Bacillus pumilus: one gene and its partner. The protein of the gene in region 1 interacts with the protein of each later gene in a pairwise test. Links are inferred from orthologs where the notes say so. Each region holds a gene or a part of one and is shown in the gene's direction. Other genes may lie near its edges. The genes, in order: def and asd.

Region 1 (8,411 bases):
GTGTACCAGATCGATTCAAAGATCTCGTCAAAGCGGGAATGAGGGTGGTCGTTCCCTTTGGCCCAAGGAAGATTCAAGGGTTTGTGACAAAAGTCAAAGACGAAACAGACATAAAGACAGGAAACATCAAGGACATTGTCGATTTATTTGATTTATCACCTGTTCTGACAGATGAGCTATTGGAGCTTTCCCACTGGCTGACGGAAAAAACATTGTCCTATCACATTACGGCACTTCAATCGATGCTGCCTGCAGCCATGAAGGCGAAGTATGAAAAAGAAATTCAGGTGCTGTCAGATGAAGAACTTCCGCAGTCATTGAAAGAGCTTTTCGGTCAGCGAGATAGCATTCTTTACGCTGACATCCCGGCCGAACAACTAAAACAGATTCAAAAGCATGTCCAAAAAGGTCATCTAGAGGTAAGGTATCATGTCTCGCAAAAATCTGGAAAGAAAAAGGTACGCATGCTCCATCTAGCTGTATCGAAAGATAAGCTTGAAGAAAAACAACAGCAGCTTAAGAAAAATGCGGTGAAACAAAAGGCACTGCTCTCCTTTTTGCTTCAAGCGAGTGAGACGGCCTTTTTAGCGAAAGACTTGCAGCAGCAAACAGGCGCGAGTTCTCAAACGCTTAAAACCTTTATTCAAGAAGGGCTGCTAACAGAAAGCTATGAAGAGGTCTACCGTGATCCTTATCGTGACCGGGCGTTTACACCATCTGCTTCACTTGATCTCATGCCAGAACAAGCAGAAGCGGCAAAACATATTCATCAAGCAGTCAGTGATGACCGGCATGAAACCTTTCTGCTGCACGGGGTGACAGGAAGCGGTAAAACGGAAATATACTTGCAGACGATTGATCATGCCCTTCAAAAAGGAAAAGAAGCGATCGTCCTCGTTCCTGAAATCTCGTTAACCCCTCAAATGGTTCAGCGGTTTAAAGAACGATTCGGCTCAAATGTGGCTGTACTTCACAGCGGCTTATCGACAGGGGAAAAATATGATGAATGGCGGAAAATCCACCGCAAGGAAGTCAAGCTTGTCGTGGGCGCGAGATCTGCTGTTTTCGCTCCATTTGAAAATCTAGGCATGATTATCATAGATGAAGAGCATGAATCTTCTTATAAACAAGAAGAAATGCCTCGTTATCATGCCAAGGATGTCGCCATTGAACGAGCCAGAAGGCATCGATGCCCAGTCGTATTAGGCAGTGCAACCCCTTCACTTGAAACCTATGCGCGTGCGAAAAAAGGCGTGTTTACATTGCTGGCGCTCAAAAACCGCGTCAACCAGCAGCAGCTGCCGCACGTTTCGTTAATTGATATGAGAGAAGAATTGAGAAATGGCAACAGGTCCATGTTTTCAGAAGAATTAATGCTCAGATTAAAGGAAGTGCTTGAAAGAAAAGAACAAGCCGTCTTATTTCTGAATAAAAGGGGCTATTCATCCTTTGTGATGTGCCGTGATTGCGGATATGTGGAGCAATGTCCTCATTGCGAAATTTCTCTCACCTATCACCGCTATCAAAAACGGCTGAAATGCCATTATTGCGGGCACGAAGCACCGGTGCCTGCTGAATGTCCAGAATGCCATAGTGAGCATATTCGCTATTTTGGGACGGGTACGCAGCGTGTAGAAGAAGAGCTTACAAAAGTACTGCCTGAGGCAAGAGTGATCCGAATGGATGTGGATACAACGTCTCGTAAAGGTGCTCACGAAAAGCTCCTCACGTCTTTTGGCAATAAAGAAGCGGACATTTTGCTCGGGACGCAGATGATAGCAAAAGGGCTAGATTTCCCAGATGTCACACTTGTTGGTGTTCTCAGTGCGGATACGTCTCTTCATATTCCTGATTTTCGTTCAAGTGAAAAAACATTTCAGCTTCTCACGCAGGTCAGCGGCAGGGCAGGACGTCATGAAAAAGCGGGTTCTGTGATCATTCAATCGTATACGCCTTCTCACTATAGTATTGAATTAACGAAGCAGCATGACTATGAAGCCTTTTATGAACAGGAGATGCTGCATCGCCGCCACCAGTCCTATCCGCCGTATTACTATTTGGCAATGGTGACGGTATCACACGAGGAAGTGACGAAGGCAGCGCATGTCACTGATCAAATTGTCCAGTTCCTAAAAATGAACTGTGCACCGAATACAAGAATCCTTGGTCCGGCTGCATCACCAATCGCTAAGATCAAAGATAGATATCGATATCAATGCGTGATAAAATACAAAAGGGAAAATGAACTGGCAAGTTTACTACGGAAAATACAAGATCATTATCAAAAGGAAATGGAACAAAAACAATTGATGATTTCAATAGATATGAATCCATATATGATGATGTAAAACGGAGGGCTTTAAGTGGCAGTAAAACCAATAGTCATACATCCGGCAGAAGTACTTGAACAAAAGGCAGAGCCTGTTGATACGTTCGATAAAAAGCTCAAAAAACTGCTTGATGATATGTATGATACAATGCTTGAGCTAGATGGAGTCGGACTAGCAGCACCACAAATCGGCATTTCACAAAGAATGGCTGTTGTCGATATCGGAGAAGAACCTGGCAGAATTGATTTAGTGAATCCCGAGGTTCTTGAAGTGAAAGGAAGTCAAACAGATATTGAAGGCTGCCTGAGCTTTCCATCTTTATATGGCACAGTAGAAAGACCGAGCTATGTGAAGGTAAAAGCCTTTGATAAGAAAGGCAAACCATTTACAATAGAAGCAGAAGGATTTTTAGCAAGAGCCTTATTGCACGAAATTGATCATTTAGACGGCATATTATTCACGTCGAAAACCATTCAAACCTATACAGAAAAAGAACTTGCGGAAATGGAAGGGTGAAGAAAATGGCACGTATTGTATTTATGGGAACCCCTGATTTCTCAGTACCTGTGCTGCAAACACTCATAACAGAAGGATACGAAGTTGTCGGGGTCGTCACGCAGCCAGATCGCCCAAAAGGCAGAAAACGAGTACTCACACCGCCTCCTGTGAAAGTAGAAGCCTTAAAGCACGGCATTCCTGTACTGCAGCCTGAAAAGGTGCGTCTTGATGAAGAAATTGATAAAGTGCTTTCATTAAAGCCCGATTTAATTGTAACGGCGGCATTTGGACAAATTCTACCAAAACGATTACTGGATGAACCTCAGTTTGGCTGTATCAATGTTCATGCCTCACTGCTGCCAGAACTAAGAGGCGGCGCGCCGATCCATTATGCGATCCTTCAAGGTAAAAAGAAAACAGGCGTCACCATCATGTACATGGTGGAACGACTCGATGCAGGGGACATGATCAGTAAAGTAGAAGTAGAAATCGACGAATTAGACAATGTCGGTACATTACATGACAAATTAAGTGTAGCAGGCGCCGCATTGCTGAAAGATACTGTGCCAAATGTTCTGAGCGGATCTATTTCTCCAATTCCGCAAAATGAAGAAGCGGCAACGTACGCACCTAATATAAAGCGAGAGCAAGAAAGGTTAGACTGGACAAAGACCGGAGAAGAGCTTTACAACCAAGTTCGCGGCTTAAATCCATGGCCAGTTGCCTATACTGAATGGAACGGGGCTCATCTAAAAGTATGGGAAGCGAAAAAAGTTCCACTTCAAGTGCAAGAAGAACCTGGGAAAGTGATTGAGCTTCAAAAAGAAGGTCCGGTCATTGGAACTGGGAATAAGCAAGGCCTTTTATTAACAGGTGTGCAGCCAGCTGGTAAGAAAAAAATGAGCGGCGAAGACTTCTTAAGAGGCGCAAATATCGAAATTGGACAGAAATTAGGGTTAATGAATGAAGAAAAGTAATGTGAGAGAAGTAGCGCTGGACGCTTTAATCAAACTTGAACAAAACCAAGCTTACAGTAATTTGCTTTTGCAGTCAGTCATGAAAGACAAAGACTTGGCAGATCAGGACAAACCGCTCTTAACAGAGCTTGTGTACGGTACACTGCAAAATAAGCTGGCATTAGATTATATGCTGGCACCATTTGTGAAAAAACCGCAAAAGGTGGCTTCATGGGTCATGCAGCTTTTGCGAATGTCTCTTTATCAAATGGTCTACCTTGAAAAGATTCCAGACCGTGCAGCCATCCATGAAGCAGTTGAGCTAACGAAAAAGAGAGGGCACAAGGGCATTTCTTCACTTGTGAACGGCGTTCTTCGTTCCGTGCAAAGAGAAGGTGTTCCGGCTTTTGATGACATCAAAGATCCGGTCAAGCGGCTTTCAATTGAGACAAGCCACCCATTATGGCTCGTGCAGGAATGGGTTCAGTCGTACGGATTTGAAGCGGCAGAAAGCATGTGCCGCATTCATTTAGTACCGCCAAAGCAAACCCTCCGTGTCAATCGAATGAAAACCGGCCGCGCGGCATTGCAGCAAGAACTGCTGGATGCTGGAATCGAAACGGAGCTCGGCGACTTATCTGAAGATGCACTCAAGCTGATGAAAGGGTCCATCGTTTCAACCCCTTCTTTTCAAGAAGGCTATGTGACCATTCAAGATGAAAGCTCAATGCTTGTCGCAAGAGCACTAGACCCTCAGCCGGGAGAAACAGTGCTTGACGCCTGTGCGGCTCCAGGCGGAAAATCAACACATATCGCAGAGCGTATGAACGACGAAGGACAAATTGTTTCACTTGATTTACATGAACACAAAGTGAAACTCATCAAACAAGCAGCAAAACGCCTGAACCTTACTCAGATTGAGGCAAAAGCGCTTGATGCGAGGAAAGCGAAAGACTATTACAGCGAAGCTTCATTTGACCGTATTCTGATTGATGCGCCGTGTTCTGGTTTTGGCGTCATCAGACGAAAACCAGATATGAAATATACTAAGTCTCCAGAAGACTCAGCAAGGCTTGCTGCTATTCAGCAGGCAATTTTAAAAGAAGCAGCTCCGCTTTTAAAGCCTGGCGGAACCCTTGTATATAGTACATGTACAATGGACCCAACAGAAAATCAACAAGTGATTCATGCGTTTTTACAAGAACACCAAGACTTCGAACCCGATCTATCTCTTAATGAACGGCTGCCTGAGCAGGTTGCTCCGTTTGTTCAAAACGGAAGTGTACAAATTCTTCCTCATTATTTCGGAACAGATGGTTTCTTTATTTGCAGCATGAGAAAGAAGGGATAAAAAATGACAGAACAAAAAGTAAGAAAAGAACTGAAAACAGATATGCCGTCGATTTATTCATTTGAGCTTCACGAAATGAAAGAATGGTTAAAAGAACAAGACGAAAAGCCTTTCCGCGCAGCTCAAATTTTTGAGTGGCTTTATGAGAAACGTGTGACATCCTTTGATGAAATGTCTAACCTCTCCAAAGATTTAAGAGAAAAATTAAAAGATCAATTTACTATCACAACTTTAAAAACCGTGATCAAACAAACGTCTCAGGACGGAACGATCAAGTTTTTATTTGAACTGCATGATGGCTATACAATTGAAACAGTGCTTATGCGTCACGAATATGGAAACTCTGTCTGTGTCACAACTCAGGTTGGCTGTAGAATTGGCTGTACATTCTGTGCATCTACACTTGGCGGTTTAAAACGAAACCTTGAAGCGGGAGAAATCGTTGCACAAGTATTAAAAGTGCAGCAGGCACTTGACGAAACAGATGAGAGGGTCAGCTCTGTTGTCATCATGGGAATTGGCGAACCGTTTGATAACTTTGAAGAAATGCTTGCCTTCCTTAAAATCATCAACCATGACAACGGCTTAAATATTGGTGCACGTCATATTACAGTTTCGACAAGCGGAATCATTCCAAAGATCTATCAATTCGCTGATGAGCAAATGCAAATCAACTTTGCTGTATCTCTGCACGCACCGAACACAGAGATCAGAAGCCGCCTGATGCCGATCAATAAGGCATATAAGCTGCCAAAATTAATGGAAGCCATTGAATACTACATTCAAAAGACGGGTAGACGTGTCAGCTTTGAATACGGCCTGTTTGGCGGAGTAAATGATCAAGTTCACCATGCGGAAGAACTTGCAGACCTATTAAAAGGAATCAAGTGCCACGTAAACCTCATTCCGGTGAACTATGTACCAGAGAGAGATTATGTGAGAACACCTAGAGAACAAATCTTCCTATTTGAAAAAACGCTGAAAGAACGCGGCGTAAACGTAACGATTAGACGAGAGCAAGGCCATGACATTGATGCTGCTTGCGGTCAGCTAAGAGCGAAGGAGCGTCAGGAAGAGACGAGGTGACGAATGTTGATAAGGGCAGCCTTTCTTACCGATACAGGAAAAGTCCGTCAGCATAATGAAGATGATGCAGGTATTTTTGAAGCAAAAGAAGACTCACTTCTCGCTGTTGTAGCAGACGGCATGGGAGGTCATCTTGCTGGTGATGTCGCCAGCAAGATGGCAGTCTCTTCTTTGAAAGAATACTGGGAAAAAACATCTTCAATTCCAGAAAAGCCAGCCGATCAAGAAAGCTGGTTAATCTCAAAAATCAGTGACATTAATGACCAAGTATATGAACATGCGAAAAACAATGAGGAGTGCCAAGGAATGGGGACGACCATTGTGTGTGCGCTCGTTCATTTGCAAACGGTCACAATTGCGCATATTGGAGACAGCCGCTGCTACCTGCTAAGAGAAGGAGCGCTGACCCAATTAACGGATGATCATTCACTTGTGAATGAACTTGTGAAAACAGGTGAAATTTCAAAAGCGGATGCAGAATATCATCCAAGAAAAAATGTGCTCACGAAAGCATTAGGAACAGATAAACGTGTTCAAATTGATGCACGCACCTTTGAAGTGGACCCAGGAGATCAAATCCTGCTTTGCTCAGATGGTCTATCGAATAAAGTAGAAGAAGAGAATTTGATTCATATTTTAACGCAAACGAACGCACCAGATGAAAAAGTAACAGAGTTAATTCAAACAGCGAATGACAACGGCGGTGAAGATAACATTACAGCAGTACTGTTAGAAATCTCCTCCCAGCCAGAGGAGGGTGACAGCAAGTGTTGATCGGAAAAAGGATCAGCGGCCGTTATCAGATTCTTCGCGTCATAGGCGGAGGCGGAATGGCAAACGTCTATTTGGCGGAGGATATGATTTTAGATCGCGAAGTAGCGATTAAAATTTTGCGGTTTGACTTTGCGAGCGATGATGATTTTATTAGACGATTCCGGCGGGAAGCGCAATCAGCTGCAAGCTTAGATCATTCGAATATTGTCAGCATCTACGATGTAGGGGAAGAAGATGACATTTATTATATTGTCATGGAATATGTCGAGGGGATGACGCTGAAAGAATACATACACGCCAATGGCCCGCTTCATCCGAAAGAAGCCGTTCGCATCATGGAGCAAGTCGTTGCGGCGATGGAAGAAGCCCATGCGAAACAGCTCGTCCACCGTGACATTAAGCCTCACAATATATTAATAGACAATATGGGGAATATCAAAGTCACTGATTTTGGGATTGCCATGGCACTCAGCTCAGCGACCATTACCCATACAAATTCTGTCCTAGGCTCCGTGCACTATTTGTCTCCAGAACAAGCACGCGGAGGTCTTGCAACGAAAAAGTCAGACATCTATTCGCTTGGGATTGTGCTTTATGAACTCATCTCAGGACGCATGCCATTTGAAGGGGAATCGGCTGTCAGTGTCGCACTGAAGCATTTGCAATCAGAGCCTCCATCTGTGAGGAGATGGAATCCTTCTGTTCCACAAAGCGTGGAAAACATCATTTTAAAGGCGATGGCCAAAGATCCATTTTATCGATATGAAGATGCATCTGAAATGCAAAAAGACTTAAAAACCGCTTTCGATCCAGCCAGATTAAAAGAAAAACGCTTTGTCATTGAAGAAGACCATGAAGCAACGAAAGCGATCCCAATCATTCAAGATCATCTAATCGATCAAGACAATGAAAAAACAGCTGTCCACCCGGCTCAAAAACCGAAGAAAAAAGAGAAACAAAAGCCGAAAAAGAAACGAAAAAAATGGCCATGGATTGTGGCATCCATCTTATTTATATTGACTGCTGCGACAATTTTAGCCATCACTGTGTTTCCAGGGCTGCTTTTTCCAAAAGATGTGGAAGTCACAGATGTATCTGGCATGACGGTTGAAAAAGCAGAAGATGCCTTGAAGAAAGCTGGGTTTACCGTCGCTTCGGAGTCAATAGAGATCGCTGATGAGAAAATTGAAAAAGGTCTCGTCGTCAAAACAGATCCGAAAATCGGCACAAAGGTCAAAGAAGGAACAGAGATTCAGCTTTACGAAAGTACTGGCAAGGAAAAGACCGAATTACCTGATGTTACAGGCGAAAAGGTCGATAAAGCAAAAGAAATATTAGAGAAAAAAGGGTTTAAACAGGTCGTTGTGGAGGAAGTGAATGATAATGACACCGAATCTGGGATTGTCATGGAACAGA
Region 2 (8,385 bases), 110 kb from region 1 along the record:
GTGAATACTACACAGTGCTGACAGACATTCAAGGAATGGAAGATGCACTTGGCGATATGGACTTTAAAGTTGCAGGTACATCAAAAGGTGTAACAGCGCTTCAAATGGATATCAAAATCGATGGTCTATCAAAAGACATCTTGGAAGAAGCTCTCCAACAAGCGAAAAAAGGAAGAATGGAAATCTTAGAAAGCATGCTCTCAACGATTCCTGCTTCTAGAGGAGAATTGTCTCGTTATGCACCAAAAATCTTAACGATGAAGATCAATCCTGATAAAATTCGTGATGTCATTGGACCAAGCGGTAAACAAATCAATAAAATCATTGAAGATACCGGTGTGAAAATCGATATTGAACAAGATGGTACAATCTTTATCTCTTCTACAGAAGAAGACATGAACCAAAAAGCGAAGAAAGTCATTGAAGATCTTGTGAGAGAAGTTGAAGTGGGGCAACTTTACTTAGGTAAAGTAAAACGCATTGAAAAATTCGGTGCTTTCCTTGAAATCTTCAGCGGCAAAGATGGACTTGTTCATATTTCTGAGCTTGCGCTTGACCGTGTAGGCAAAGTAGAAGATGTCGTGAAGATCGGCGATGAATTACTTGTCAAAGTCACTGAAATCGATAAACAAGGCCGTGTGAACCTTTCTCGCAAAGCTGTTTTACGTGAAGAAAAGGAAAAAGAAGAAAAACAGTCTTAATGAAATGTGTTAGAAGCCAGGTATCCGTACCAGGCTTCTTTCTTTTCTTGCGTTAACAATAGTTCTAGCTTGTTTCTCCCCATCATAATTTGTGATAAAGGGGAGGGACAGCCATTGAAAAAAACGTTACCATTCATTGTGTTTGTATTTTTACTGCTCGTGTCATATCAAACGATGAAGCAGCCGGCTGCTGTTACATATATTGAATCAATGAAAGAGCATGCTGAGGTTGCATCTGTTTCAAAAGATATTTTATATCAAGAGATTGAATCGAAGTCTTCTGACTATGAAGTGAAGGCGCAAAATGCTAAGATTGATAAAGTGTGGAAAAAGATGCCTGGTCTAAATGGACAGACAGTCAATATCGATGCCTCTTATGAAAAAATGAAAAAACAAGGGTCATTTGATGAAAAGCTGCTTGTTTTCAATGAAACAAAACCTTCTATTCATTTACACGAACTTGGTGCTGAGCCCATTTACAAGGGACATCCAGATAAAAAAATGAATGCTTTCCTCATCAACGTGGCTTGGGGTGACGAGCATTTAATCAAGATGTTAAAGACACTGGAAAAGCATCGGGTCAAGGCGACCTTTTTCTTAGAGGGCAAATGGGTGAAAAAAAGCACGGATCTTGCTAAAAAAATCGTGGCAGATGGTCATGAAATTGGAAACCATTCATACAATCACCCGGATATGCGCACACTGACAAGAGAACGAGCATTAGAGCAGATTACCAAAACGAATCGTCAAATTGAAGAATCCCTTGGAAAAAAACCGAAGTGGTTCGCCCCTCCTAGCGGCAGCTTTAAAGAAGAAACAGTGAAACTCGCTGCTGAAGAAGGAATGGAAACCATTATGTGGACGGTAGACACCATTGACTGGCAAAAACCGTCACCAGACATATTACAAAAACGGGTGCTTGGGAAAATCCACAATGGGGCGATGATATTAATGCATCCAACAGATTCGACGGCGAAAAGTCTTGACGTACTTATCACTCAAATCAAGGAAAGAGGATATGAATTAGGAACGGTTTCAGACCTCCTAAGTGAAAAAAGACATCCGTGATCCGATCTGTTTGTTGAATAGGAGGAGCAAAACTTGGTCAAAACGTATACATGCCAAAACGGAGTAAGAATTGTACTTGAAAACAATCCCACTGTAAGATCTGTCGCAATTGGCGTCTGGATTGGAACTGGTTCTAGACATGAGACACCAGAAATTAATGGAATCTCACACTTTCTGGAGCATATGTTCTTTAAAGGGACAAAGACGAGATCTGCACGTGATATCGCAGAATCCTTTGACCGCATTGGTGGTCAAGTGAATGCCTTTACGTCAAAAGAATACACTTGCTACTATGCAAAGGTGCTTGATTCACATGCTGGCTACGCCCTCGATGTATTAAGCGACATGTTCTTCCACTCCGCTTTTGATGAAGAAGAGCTGAAAAAAGAAAAAAATGTAGTCTATGAAGAAATCAAAATGTATGAGGATACACCTGATGATATCGTTCATGATCTGTTGAGCAAAGCGATTTATGGTGATCATTCTTTAGGGTTCCCGATTTTAGGAACAGAAGAAACACTTTCTACTTTTAACGGTGACTCTCTTAGAGCTTATATGGATGAATTCTACACGCCGGACCGCGTCGTCATCTCTGTTGCAGGGAATGTGGATGACACCTTTATTCGCGAGGTTGAAAAATTGTTCGGTTCATATGAAACGAAAGGGAAAAAACAGCCTTTAGAAGCGCCGCAATTTCACTATGACAAGCTCACACGCAAAAAGGAAACAGAGCAAGCGCATCTATGCATGGGCTTTAATGGCCTCCCAGCTGGAGATAAAGGCATCTATGACTTAATCGTCTTAAACAATGTTCTTGGCGGAAGCATGAGCAGCCGCTTGTTCCAGGATGTAAGAGAAGACAAAGGACTCGCTTATTCCGTTTTCAGCTATCACAGTTCATTTGCAGATAACGGCATGCTGACGATTTATGGCGGGACTGGAGCGAAGCAGTTAAACCTGCTCTCTGAAACCATCTTACAAACATTAGACGTCTTAAAACGTGAGGGAATCACGCAAAAAGAGCTTGAAAACTCTAAGGAGCAAATGAAAGGGAACCTCATGCTCAGCCTTGAAAGCACAAACAGCAAGATGAGCCGAAACGGTAAAAATGAACTGCTCCTTGGCAAACATCGTACACTCGATGAAATTATTGACGAAATCAACCACGTCACATTAGACGGCGTGAATAACTTATCAAAACGAATCTTTACAGAAGATTATGCGCTCTCGCTTATTAGTCCGACGGGTGATCAGCCATCATAATGTAAACAACACGGCAGGCTTCTAAGAGGTCTGCCGTTTTATTGTATATAAAGAAGAAAGGAGCACTGCTTTCATGGAACATGAAAAACTGAAACGCCTCTCTCCGCTTCTGACACAAGCCATCTCCTTTCAGCCGATGACATCTGGCTTTTCAGGAAACCGTACTTATCTCGTCACAACATCCTCTAGTGAAAAGCTAGTGCTCAAGCTATCAAACCTCAAAACGTATTCCAGCTTTAAAAGAAAAGCGTCAGTTCAGCGAAAGTTAAAAGATCGAGGGCTTCTATGTTCTGAAGTGATGGAGATTGGAATGAGTGCTGAATTTAACTGTACCTATCGTATTTTCTCCTTGATTGAAGGAGAGAATGCTAGAGCATCCATCCATCTGCTCACAAATGAAGAGCAGTATGAAATCGGAAGGCGGGCAGGCAGAGAGCTGAGTTTCATGCATACATGTCACGCACCTTCTCATGTCGCGCCATGGGATGAGAGAGTCATGGCGAAACATGAACGGTATGTACATACCTATCAATCAAGTGGAGTAACTTTTGCTCAAGATCAATTCGTATTAGATTTTATCAAATCACATGTTGATGCGGTAAAGGCGAGACCGAACCAGTTCCAGCATGATGATTTTCATTTAGGGAATATCATCATTCAAGGAGGTGAGTATGCCGGCGTGATTGATTTTGATCAATCTGACTGGGGTGACCCGGTTCATGACTTTTATAAATTGTCCTTATTTAGTCGAGAAAGCAGTGTTCCGTTTTCAGCAGGACAACTGGATCACTATGTAAGTACGCAGGCTACAGACGATTTTTGGCTTCTTTTTTCCATCTATACAGCAATGAGCTGCTTTTCTTCTATTGTATGGACGCTTTCTTATGACCCTGAACATGTAAAAGATATGGTGAACCGAGTGGAGAGAATGCTGGCAGACCATGATCGCTTTCATCTACTGAAACCAGCTTGGTATTCAAATTGGCATCATTCATAACTTGAAAAAGCGGGACGGTCTATTTCTTCTTGTGGCTGCATATATGATACGGAAGGGAAGTGATGCGATTTTGAGGCTAAGTGAGCTGTCAGGAAAAGAGATCGTCGATATCAAAAGAGCGGAGCGGCTTGGCGTGCTTGGACAAACCGACCTTGAAATCAATGAACAGGACGGTCAAATAACAGCACTCATCATACCTTCGGTGAAGTGGTTTGGCTTTCGAAAGCAAGGAAATGACATCCGCGTCCCGTGGAATCACATTCAAAAAATAGGATCAGATATGATCATTCTCGATGTGCCTGAAGCACTTCAGCCACCCGGAGAAAAAGAGCATCCATCATAAATGGGTGCTCTTTTTCTTTTCTCTCTCCGATTTGTTCACAGGCTGAATCCTCTCCTCATATGCTAGAAGGGAGATTCAGAAAATATTACAGACTTTTTTAAATAAAGAAGGTGAACGGTCAGTATGTTGAGCGGTTTAACGGTTGCGGTGATCGGGGGAGATGCAAGGCAGCTTGAAATTATTCGCAAGCTGTCACAGCAGCATGCCAAAGTGTTTTTGGTTGGATTTGATCAGCTGGATCACGGATTTATCGGTGCTGAAAAGCTGAAAATGTCAGAACTTCCATTCGAACAGGTAGACAGTATGATCCTGCCAGTATCAGGGGCAACGGATGAAGGTGTTGTTGCGACAGTTTTCTCAAATGAGCAGGTTTTGCTGGAAGCAACATATTTAGAAAGAACCCCTGCCCATTGTACCTTGTACTCAGGTATTTCTAATACGTACTTAGACAATCTGGCAAAGCAGGTGAACCGAAAACTTGTGAAGCTGTTTGAGCGAGATGATATTGCCATATATAACTCTATTCCAACAGTTGAAGGGATTATCATGATGGCCATTCAGCAAACGGATTATACGATTCATGGATCACGTGTTGCTGTTCTCGGGCTCGGAAGAACAGGACTCACCATTGCCCGCACATTTCGGGCACTCGGTGCGGACGTAAAAGTAGGGGCAGCAGATACAGCTCATTTAGCGCGGGCCTTTGAAATGGGAATTGATCCATTTTCAATGGACCGGTTAAAAGAAGAAGTAACGGATGTAGATATCATCATCAATACCATTCCAAGCCTTGTATTAGATTCATCTGTCATCGTCAGCATGACACCAAAGACACTCATTTTGGATATCGCCTCCCGCCCAGGAGGAACAGACTTTGACTTTGCACAAAAACACGGAGTGAAGGCGCTTCTTGCACCAGGACTCCCGGGTATTGTTGCACCAAAGACAGCAGGGCAAATCATTGCAAAAGTGCTTTCTGGGCTCTTATGTGAACTTGCAGAGGAAAAAAGGGGGATGGAATCATGACAACATTAAAAGGGAAAAGAATCGGCTTTGGCTTAACTGGTTCCCACTGTACGTACGAAGCTGTTTATCCGCAAATCGAAGCACTTGTAAAAGAAGGAGCAGAAGTGCGTCCAGTGGTGTCATATACGGTCCAGAGTACGAATACAAGATTCGGAGATGGGGCTGACTGGATTGAGCGGATTGAGAAGCTGACTGGCTTTAAGGCGATTGACTCAATCGTTAAAGCAGAGCCGCTCGGACCTAAGCTGCCACTTGATTGTATGGTCATTGCTCCATTAACAGGGAACTCGATGGCGAAATTCGCAAATGCCCTGACAGACAGCCCTGTTTTAATGGCTGCAAAAGCAACCATTCGAAATCATCGTCCTGTCGTTTTAGGAATTTCAACAAATGATGCGCTAGGCTTAAATGGTACAAATCTGATGAGGCTGATGTCGACAAAGAATATTTTCTTTATTCCATTTGGCCAAGATGATCCATTTAAAAAACCGACCTCCATGGTCGCAAACATGGATTTGCTTTCTCAAACAGTAGAAGAGGCGCTCCAGCATAGACAAATTCAGCCGATTTTAATTGGAGCAAACGAATAATAGATTCACTAGAAAATCATGAAAGATTCAAAAAAGATGCTTCAAGCCTTGCTTTTCTATGGTAAAATAAAATGTAAAAAGTCATAGGATGGCCATCCGAAAGAAAAGAATCATGGATGGGTCGGAAGGAGTTTTACTGATGGGAAGAGGATTGCATGTAGCTGTAGTTGGAGCGACTGGAGCTGTCGGTCAACAAATGTTAAAAACACTAGCTGACAGAGATTTTGAAATGGATACACTGACTCTACTATCCTCAAAACGTTCTGCTGGAACAAAAGTGACATTCAGAGGTCAAGAGTATACCGTTCAGGAAGCAACACCTGAAAGCTTTGAAGGAGTGAACATTGCATTATTCAGTGCTGGAGGAAATGTTTCCAAGGCGCTAGCTCCTGAAGCAGTCAAACGAGGTGCGATTGTTGTAGACAACACAAGTGCTTTTCGTATGGACGAAAACATCCCTCTTGTCGTACCAGAGGTAAACGAAAAAGACTTGCATGACCATCAAGGAATCATTGCAAACCCTAACTGTTCAACGATTCAAATGGTAGCGGCATTAGAACCGCTTCGTCAGGCGTATGGCATGAAAAAAGTCATCGTGTCCACTTACCAAGCCGTATCAGGTGCAGGACATGAAGCCATTGACGAACTATACAGCCAATCACAAGCCATTTTAAATAAAGAAGATGTAAAGCCGGAAGTCATGCCTTATCAAATTGCATTTAATGCGATTCCGCAAATTGATAAATTCCAAGACAATGGCTATACATTTGAAGAAATGAAAATGATCAACGAAACGAAAAAAATCATGCATATGCCAGAGCTAGAAGTAGCGGCAACATGTGTGAGACTTCCAATTGAAACAGGACATTCAGAATCTGTCTACGTCGAACTAGAATCAAATGACGCAACAGTTGACGACATTAAGTCAATTCTTAAAGATGCACCAGGCATTACACTGCAAGATGATCCGTCTCAGCAAATTTATCCAATGCCTGCAGATGCTGTTGGAAAAAACGACGTATTTGTCGGCCGCATTCGGAAAGATTTGGACCGTCCAAACGGGTTCCATATGTGGATTGTATCTGATAACCTGCTAAAAGGCGCTGCATGGAACTCAGTTCAAATTGCAGAAAGCTTAAAAGCATTAAAATTAGTTTAACATTCAATGGATGATGAGGACGAACAGAAGAGAGTTAGGCATCTTTCGCCTGCTCTCTTCTGTTACGTCAGAATGAACTTGGAGTGAAAACAGTGAAAATAATTGTCCAAAAATTTGGCGGTACATCTGTCAAAGATGATCAAGGTAGAAAAAGGGCACTTGCACATATCTTATCGGCAAAAGAGAAAGGCTATAAGTCGGTTGTCGTCGTTTCCGCAATGGGACGAAAAGGCGACCCTTATGCGACAGATACGCTGCTTGGTCTGCTTTACGGCAGCGCGCAGCATATGACAAATCGAGAAAAAGACTTGCTCGTTTCCTGCGGAGAGAATATTTCAGCTGTTGTGTTTTCAAGTATGCTGAATGAAAACGGGCTAAAGGCTGTAGCAATGACAGGCGCACAGGCGGGCTTTGTGACAGATAAGGAGCATACGAGTGCGAAAATTATTGATATGAAGTGTGAACGTCTCGAGGCGGCACTGTCTGAACATGATGTTGTCGTTGTTGCTGGGTTCCAAGGAGCTGCGAAAAATGGGGACGTGACCACAATCGGACGAGGCGGCAGTGATACGTCCGCAGCTGCTTTAGGTGCTGCATTACAGGCAGACTTCATTGATATTTTTACAGATGTAGAAGGCGTCATGACAGCAGATCCCCGCATTGTTGAAAATGCAAAGCCGCTCAGAGTCGTGACATATACGGAAATTTGCAACCTTGCATATCAAGGGGCGAAAGTCATTCACCCGAGAGCTGTCGAAATTGCGATGCAAGCAAAAGTACCAATGAGGGTCCGTTCAACATACTCTGATGATGAGGGCACACTCGTCACGTCACACTACTCAGATAAAATGAGCCATGATGTGTACGACCGCCTCATTACGGGTATTGCACATGTCAATGATGTGACGCAAATCAAGGTCCCGGCAAAAGAAGGGCAGTACAGCGTCCAAACAGAGGTCTTCAAGGCTATGGCTAACGCACAAATCAGTGTCGACTTCTTCAACATTACACCGAGTGAGATTGTGTATACAGTGACAGGTGCAATGACTGAAAAGGCAACGTCAATTCTAAAAGATCTTGGCTATACGCCAATTGTGACAACAAATTGTGCAAAAGTATCAGCTGTTGGCGCAGGCATCATGGGTGTACCAGGTGTCACATCTAAAATTGTATCGGCTCTATCCGAGCAAAACATTCCGATTTTACAATCGGCTGACAGCCATACGACCATTTGGGTG

Evidence for each region.
Region 2: the proteins of def (region 1) and asd interact in binary tests that used the Escherichia coli proteins (3 or more experiments, as listed by UniProt). The link is inferred for Bacillus pumilus from one-to-one orthologs.

What each region holds. Positions count from the first base shown.
Region 1 is NZ_CP046128.1:1,472,089-1,480,499, forward strand. The notes cover bases 1,126-4,104. They hold def (peptide deformylase), read left to right. Parts: upstream 1,126-2,363; coding sequence 2,364-2,846; downstream 2,847-4,104. Other genes in these bases: priA (primosomal protein N'), read left to right, coding at 1,126-2,348; fmt (methionyl-tRNA formyltransferase), read left to right, coding at 2,852-3,805; rsmB (16S rRNA (cytosine(967)-C(5))-methyltransferase RsmB), read left to right, coding at 3,792-4,104. Outside these bases: more of priA, read left to right, coding at 1-1,125; more of rsmB, read left to right, coding at 4,105-5,135; 23S rRNA (adenine(2503)-C(2))-methyltransferase RlmN, read left to right, coding at 5,139-6,221; GKC25_RS07310 (Stp1/IreP family PP2C-type Ser/Thr phosphatase), read left to right, coding at 6,225-6,995; pknB (Stk1 family PASTA domain-containing Ser/Thr kinase), read left to right, coding at 6,989-8,411. UniProt on the Escherichia coli protein: Removes the formyl group from the N-terminal Met of newly synthesized proteins. Requires at least a dipeptide for an efficient rate of reaction. N-terminal L-methionine is a prerequisite for activity but the enzyme has broad specificity at other positions.
Region 2 is NZ_CP046128.1:1,574,796-1,583,180, forward strand. The notes cover bases 5,185-8,137. They hold asd (aspartate-semialdehyde dehydrogenase), read left to right. Parts: upstream 5,185-6,127; coding sequence 6,128-7,147; downstream 7,148-8,137. Other genes in these bases: dpaA (dipicolinic acid synthetase subunit A), read left to right, coding at 5,185-5,398; dpaB (dipicolinate synthase subunit B), read left to right, coding at 5,395-5,988; dapG (aspartate kinase), read left to right, coding at 7,240-8,137. Also shown: pnp (polyribonucleotide nucleotidyltransferase), read left to right, coding at 1-701; GKC25_RS07800 (polysaccharide deacetylase family protein), read left to right, coding at 816-1,769; GKC25_RS07805 (M16 family metallopeptidase), read left to right, coding at 1,803-3,032; GKC25_RS07810 (aminoglycoside phosphotransferase family protein), read left to right, coding at 3,106-4,029; GKC25_RS07815 (YlmC/YmxH family sporulation protein), read left to right, coding at 4,100-4,372; more of dpaA, read left to right, coding at 4,496-5,184; more of dapG, read left to right, coding at 8,138-8,385.